One region of the Streptomyces sp. NBC_00341 genome, then DNA from elsewhere that is predicted to be linked to it. Evidence: riboswitches for the same ligand, from Rfam matches in the RefSeq annotation. Region 1 holds a riboswitch; each other region holds the start of a gene.
The links. Region 1 has a riboswitch for cobalamin ahead of OG892_RS27310 (ribonucleoside-diphosphate reductase subunit alpha). Riboswitches for the same ligand answer to the same signal wherever they lie in the genome.
Positions count from the first base shown of each region.

Region 2: linked by a shared signal. The riboswitch ahead of OG892_RS33250 (iron ABC transporter permease) and the one ahead of OG892_RS27310 (ribonucleoside-diphosphate reductase subunit alpha) in region 1 are both predicted to bind cobalamin.
Region 3: linked by a shared signal. The riboswitch ahead of metE (5-methyltetrahydropteroyltriglutamate--homocysteine S-methyltransferase) and the one ahead of OG892_RS27310 (ribonucleoside-diphosphate reductase subunit alpha) in region 1 are both predicted to bind cobalamin.

Region 1 covers NZ_CP108002.1:6,027,539-6,029,728, forward strand. Annotated here, with positions in the region: gene OG892_RS27310 (ribonucleoside-diphosphate reductase subunit alpha) at 1-920, opposite strand, end outside; cobalamin riboswitch at 1,059-1,196, opposite strand; gene OG892_RS27315 (GNAT family N-acetyltransferase) at 1,285-1,797, opposite strand; gene mctP (monocarboxylate uptake permease MctP) at 1,912-2,190, opposite strand, start outside.
Region 2 covers NZ_CP108002.1:7,393,607-7,395,796, forward strand. Annotated here, with positions in the region: gene OG892_RS33245 (alpha/beta hydrolase) at 1-761, opposite strand, end outside; cobalamin riboswitch at 943-1,089, shown strand; gene OG892_RS33250 (iron ABC transporter permease) at 1,191-2,190, shown strand, end outside.
Region 3 covers NZ_CP108002.1:672,822-675,011, reverse strand. Annotated here, with positions in the region: gene metE (5-methyltetrahydropteroyltriglutamate--homocysteine S-methyltransferase) at 1-931, opposite strand, end outside; cobalamin riboswitch at 1,095-1,312, opposite strand; gene OG892_RS03080 (FUSC family protein) at 1,623-2,190, shown strand, end outside.

The sequences.
Region 1 (2,190 bases):
GCGGCGCCCTTGCGCCGGCCGCCCTGGTTGACCGCCGCGACGGAGGCGTCGAGCGTCTTCAGGAACGGCACGATGCCGTTGGAGTGCCCGTTGGTGCCCCGGATCAGCGAACCGCGGGCCCGGATGCGGGAGTACGAGAGGCCGATGCCGCCCGCGTGCTTGGAGAGGCGCGCCACCTGGTGGTAGCGGTCGTAGATCGAGTCCAGCTCGTCCAGCGGCGAGTCCAGCAGGTAGCAGGAGGACATCTGCGGGTGCCGGGTGCCGGAGTTGAAGAGCGTGGGGGAGGAGGGCAGGTAGTCCAGCCGGCTCATCAGCCGGTACAGGGCCGCGACCTCGTCCAGCGCGCGCTCTGAGTTGTCCTCCGCGAGCCCGGCGGCCACCCGCAGCATGAAGTGCTGCGGGGTCTCGACGACCTGGCGGGTGATCGGGTGGCGCAGCAGGTAGCGGCTGTGCAGGGTGCGCAGTCCGAAGTAGCCGAAGCGGTCGTCATCCCCGTCGGCGAGCGCCTGTCCCACCAGGGCGTCGAGGGCGGCGGCGTGCAGCGTCACGAACTCGGCGGTGCGGTCCGCGATCAGGCCCTCGTGGTGTCCGACGGCGACCGAGGAGGAGAAGGACGTCGCGCCCTGCCCGGCGGCCTCGTCCGCGATGGAGCGGGTGAGCAGCCGGGCGGCGAGCCGGGAGTAGGCGGGGTCCTCGGAGATCAGGCCCGCGGCCGCCTCTGTGGCCAGCGAGCGCAGCTCGGCCTCGTCCGACCGGGCGTTGCGGCCGCGCAGCGCGGCGGCGGCGACGCGTCCGGGGTCGGTGTCGGGCAGATCCGCGGTGAGCGCGGTGAGGGTCCGCAGCAGTGCGGTGCCCGGTCCGTCGCTCGTGGTTCCCGTTGATTCGGCCGCTGAAACCGGATCGGCTGGCGCGATGGTCACGTGGTGCTCTCCCTCGCTCGGCTCTGGGCCGGGGGGGAGCGGGGCAGCCGGGCGGAGCGGGGCCCCGTCGGGGCAGCACTCCGTGCGGCGTCCACCGGCCCATCCACGAGGCCCGGACGTCTGGGCATCCGGTTCGGTCGAGCCGGACGCGCTGTCGGCAGGTCCTCGGACTCGGGGGTGCACAAAAGCACACCGAATACACCGTTGCGGGACAGTTCCGGATTCGCACCGGATTTCCCTGCGGCGACAGCGAGCACGAGCATACATGTGGGGGCCGCCGGATGAGGCAGCCCCCACATGTTGTGTCGCGTGACCGATCAGGAGACCGTCCGTGTCGTGTCGCCTGGCCGTCAGGAGAGGCCGATCAGGAGTCCGCCGGGAACTCCAGGCGGTACGTCAGGAGCGAGAGTCCCTCGATCGGATACCAGTCCCTTTCCGGGGTCCGGACGAAGCCGAGGCGCCCGTAGATCCTATGGGCCCCGCGCATGGCCGGCTGCGTCGACAGGACGATCCCGGTGACCCCCGCGGTGGCCCGTGCGCGGTCGACGCAGGCCCGGACGAGCGCCTCGCCCGCCCCGGCCCCGCGGGCCTCGCGGGAGACCGCGAGCATCCGGAACTCGGCCTCGTCCGGCGCCGCGATATCGGCCCAGCGGTTGCCCGGCGGCGCGTAGGTGACCCCGCCGAGGACGCGGCCCCGGGCGTCCGCCGCGACGAGCACCTCGGCCTCCTCGGCCCGCCGGGGGACGTCGCGCAGCTGTACCAGGTACGGATCGTCGGCGCCGAAGTCCAGCAGCCCGTCCCCGAGATAGGCCTCGGCGGTGATCTCGCCGAGGGCGGCGTACTCGGCGGGCTCGACCGGCCTGATGGTTATGTCCATGCAGGGGAGTCTGCCGCACCCCCGGGCGGCGGTGGCACGGGGTTTTCCGCCCGGACGCGCGAACGGGGAGCCGCACCCCCTCGCAGGCGGGGTGCGGCTCCCCGTTCACCTCGGTCAGTGACCGCCAGGGGCCCCGGCCGTGGCCGGCGGGAGCTCCGTCTTCACGCCCGGGTCGCCCGCGTCCGCGGTGTAGTCGCCGGGAGAGGTCTCGTCGAGCCCGGCAGGGGCCTTCAGTGCGTTCAGGACGAAGGTGAGGACGACGGTCACCACGATGTTCAGCACGAACGCCGTCAGGCCGATGTAGCCGATCTCGCCGATGCCCGGGATCTCCTTGGAGGACCCGCCGAAGTGCGCCTGGGTGGGGCTGGCGACCCCGTAGGCGGCGGCCGTCCC
Region 2 (2,190 bases), 1.4 Mb from region 1:
AGGAACTCACGGGTGGCCGCGACGCTGTGGTCCATCACGCTCTCCAGCACCATCGCGCGCACGCGCCGCGGGTAGGTCTCGGCGTACTGGGCGCCGAGCAGCGTGCCGTACGAGCTCCCGTAGAAGGTCAGTTTCCGCTCGCCGAGGGCGGCCCGCAGCGCGTCCAGGTCACGGACCGTCTGCCCGGTGTCGAGGTGCTCGAACACCGGGCCGGTACGGGCCCGGCAGTCGGCGCGGAGCCGCCTGTTGTACGCCAGGGTGGCGTCGAAGTCGGCCTGGCTCCTCAGCTCCGGTGACGGCCGTTCGGCGAGCAGGTCACCGGAGCAGGTCACCGGGTTGCTGCCGCCCACGCCGCGCGGGTCGAAGCTGACGATGTCGAACCTGCGGCGGACCTCGGGGCTGAACCGGTTGATCCCGCTCACCACCCTCTCCACACCCGAGTCGCCCGGCCCGCCGGGGCCGAACACCATCGAGCCGACGCGTGCCCCGGGTTCGGTGGCCTTGCGGCGGGCCACGGCCAGGTCGAGTCTCGGCCCGTCGGGGCGGTCCCAGTCGACCGGCACCGAAAGCGTGGCGCACTCGGCTCCCGGTTTCGCCGGGGCGGCACACGGTGCCCACCGCAGGGCCGCCGTCGCGGGCGGCGACGCGTGGACCGCGGGAGCGGCGGCGAGGCCGGCGACGGCGGTCGTGGCAGCGGCCACGGCCGTGGCCGTGCCCCGTGCGGCGACGAGCCGCAGCGCAGATCTGTCCCTGAACGGCATGGATCCTCCTTGCGAGGAGAGCGGTTGTGTCAGGCGTGCGGACCCGGCCGGGGCACCCGCCGTCACGTTAGGTGCGCCGTCGCCCGTGTGGTGCCCGCATCAGGGGCTTCTCCGGGTCGGGTCAGGGACCGCTCGGGGACCGTTCAGGGGGATCGGGGGCGATCGGGGCGCGGGGGCCCAGATAAGGAGGGGTCCGTGCCGTACCCGTAAGCTGCTCACGCCCCGCGGGGGAAGTCCGGTCGAATTCCGGCGCTGACCCGCAACGGTAGGCGGAGCCGTCCTGATGGCTCCGCGAGCCCGATTACCCGCGGCGGTGAAAGCTCCTGTCAATTCGCCGTGGACTGCGAGAGGTGCTGCACAGGGCGCCTCGCGTCCGGGCCGCTCCTTCGATCGTGCAGACGCACGGCCTGAGGTGAAAGCGATCCGAACGTGGTCACTCCCCTCGAACGCATACCAGCCCCGCCCTCGCGCGCGGCGCGCGCCGGTGGCGGGCCCGCCCCTCCCCGGCGCGTTCCCCTGCCCCTGCTGGTGATCACGCTGTGTGCCCTGCTGCCGCTCTCCCTGGTCTGCGGCGCCGGAATCGGTGCCTCCGGGATTTCCTGGGGAGAGGTGTCGCGCTACCTGTGGGCCGGCCTGACGGGACAGCGGATCGCTCCCGGCGAAGTTGCCGGGTACACCATCGTGTGGGAGCTGCGCTTTCCACGAGCCTTGCTGGCCGCGGTCGTCGGAGCCGGACTGTCCGCGATCGGCGTCGCGGTGCAGGCCATGGTCCGCAACGCCCTCGCCGACCCGTTCGTCCTCGGCATCTCCTCCGGCGCGGCCGTCGGTGCCAACGCCGTGCTCATCTTCGGGGTCTTCGGCGCATTCGGCGTCTGGGCGCTGTCCACGGCAGCCTTCCTCGCCGCACTCCTCGCGATGATGCTCGTGTACGCGGTCGCCCGCACCGCGCGCGGACTGACCCCGCTGCGCCTGGTCCTGACGGGCACGGCGATGTACTACGGCTTCTCGGCCATCACGACGTTCATGGTGTTCGCCGCGGAGCGGGGCGAGGCCGCCCGCTCCGCGATGATGTGGATGCTGGGCAGCCTCGGGGGCGCCACCTGGTCCTCCGTACCGATCGCCGCGGGCGCCACGATCGGCGGCCTCGCCCACCTCTGGTGGTCGGCGCGCCGGCTCAATGCCCTGGCGATGGGTGACGAGACCGCCGCCGCGCTGGGAGTGGACGCCGGGAGACTGCGCAAGGAGCTGTTCCTGGTCTCCGCCGCGGTCACCGGGGCACTGGTGGCGGTGAGCGGCGCGATCGGCTTCGTCGGGCTCATGGTCCCGCACGCCGCGCGCATGCTGGTCGGCGCGGATCACCGCCGTCTGCTGGCCGTCGCACCGCTCGCGGGCGCCGTCCTGCTGATCTGGGTGGACATCCTCTCGCGGG
Region 3 (2,190 bases), 5.4 Mb from region 1:
CGTTGATCCAGATGTTGCGGCCGTTGACGACACCCGCGACGAGGCGCTTGCCGGGAAGCCCGCCGACGGCGGCGAGGTCTTCGAGGTTGGCGGCGGCGGCATCGGTGAAGTCCAGTGCCAGACCCTCGACCGGGGCCTTCGCCAGGACGGGGAGTGCCTCGCCGAGCCGCCCGAAGTAGGAGGCGACGAGGAGCCTGGGCCGGTCGGTGAGGCCGCCGAGGTCGCGGTAGGCGCGGGCGGCGGCGTTCAGCTCGGCCGGGGTGCGGTCCTGGACCAGGGCGGGTTCGTCGATCTGCACCCACTCCGCGCCGGCGGCGCGCAGATCGGCGAGCACCTCCGCGTACACCGGCAGCAGCCGGTCCAGCAGGGTGAGCGGCTCGAAGCCGGCCGCCACCCCGGGGGCGGGCTTGGCCAGCAGAAGGTAGGTGACCGGGCCGACGAGCACCGGCCGGGCGCTGTGCCCGAGCGCGACGGCCTCCCTGAGCTCGGTGACCTGCTTGGTGGAGTCGGCGCTGAAGACGGTGTCCGGACCGAGTTCGGGGACGAGGTAGTGGTAGTTGGTGTCGAACCACTTGGTCATCTCCAGCGGCGCCACGTCCTGGGTGCCGCGAGCCATCGCGAAGTACCCGTCGAGCGCGTCGGCGGCGACGGCCGCACGGTGCCGCTGCGGGACCGCGCCGACCATGACGCTGGTGTCCAGGACGTGGTCGTAGTACGAGAAGTCACCGGTCGGGACCTCATGGACGCCGGCGTCCGCCAACTGCTTCCAGCTGGACCGGCGCAGTTCTGCCGCCGTCTCCCGCAGGGCGCCGGCGGTGACGCGGCCCTTCCAGTACCCCTCGACGGCCTTCTTCAGTTCCCGGTTCGGGCCCTGGCGGGGGTAGCCGTAGACGGTGGCTCGTGCTGCCGCGGCTGCGGGCTTGGGTGTCACGGAAATCTCCTTCGCGAGATGACTCCTGAACATCCCGGAGACGGGACACGGACGCGAAGGGATGACGAACCGGACGGATATCGCACACGCCTCGGCGCGGATTCTCCGTCTGGATACGTACGCCGACCCGCCCACGAGGTCACCGGGATATCCGCGTCCGAGGGTTCGGGTGCGGGCAACGGGCAGGTCTTCGGACTCGTGGGCTCGTCTGCCGGGGGCAGACTCCTACTGGCCGTCGCTTCCCGGATCCGAACGGATCCAGTGCGTATGACGGCGGTCGTTCCCACTTACCGCTGCGGGGCAGTCCCGGATTCACACCGGGTTCCCTCTTGCGACGCGTCTGTCTGGCGGACAGGGCGAACCAGCTGCACCGGCCAGCCTAGAGGGTGGACCGCCCCTGCGGCACCGCTGTTCACCATCCGGGATGTGGAAGGGGGCGAAGACCTTGCTGCGAGGTGGCGTGTTTCGCCTCCGGGGCCTGCCGGTCCTCAGGCTGGTCCGTTGGCTCTGCTGTGGTCGCACGGAATGCGAGATAGCTGGGCCATTGGCCCATAGGGATGGGTCCAAGTTGAACCATTAGCCCCCCAGGTGTTGAGATGTGGCTGTCAATGGCGCTGCGGGTCCCTCGGGGATCTCTGTGGCGCCTTTCTCATGTCTGCGCTGGTGCCATGCGCGAAAGGGGCGAGGCGACTTGCTGAAGAGGGCGTTCGTCGCACACGATCCCGGACGGATCCGGCTGCGGTTCGCGTCCCGGGCCGTGCTCGGCATCGGGCTCGCCGTCGCGCTGTGCGGGGCGGTCGGACACTCTCTGGTGGCGGCCATCACGGGAGGCCTGGCCGCGCTGCTCGCCCTGTTCACGGTGACCGACCCGACCGTGCGCGGGCAGGCGACGACGACCGCGCTGCTCCCCGTCGTCGGCCTCCCGGTGCTCACGCTCGCCGCCGTGCTGCACGATGTGCCCGTCGCCCGCGACCTGGCGTTCCTCGCCGTCGTGGGGGCGGGGGTGTACGCGCGGCGGTGGGGGCCGCGCGGGCACTCGCTGGGCGTATTCGCCTTCATGGCCTACTTCTCCGCCCAGTTCCTGCACACCGTGCCCGGCCGGCTGCCCGAGTTGTACGCGGCCGTGCTGCTGTCGCTCGTCGCGTCATCGCTGGTGCGGTTCGGGGTGTGGTGCTACGAGCGCCGGATCGCGGCCCCCGTGGCGGCCGGCCTTCCCACGGGAGCGGCGGGGCTGCGGCGGATCACGACGCGGCAGGCCG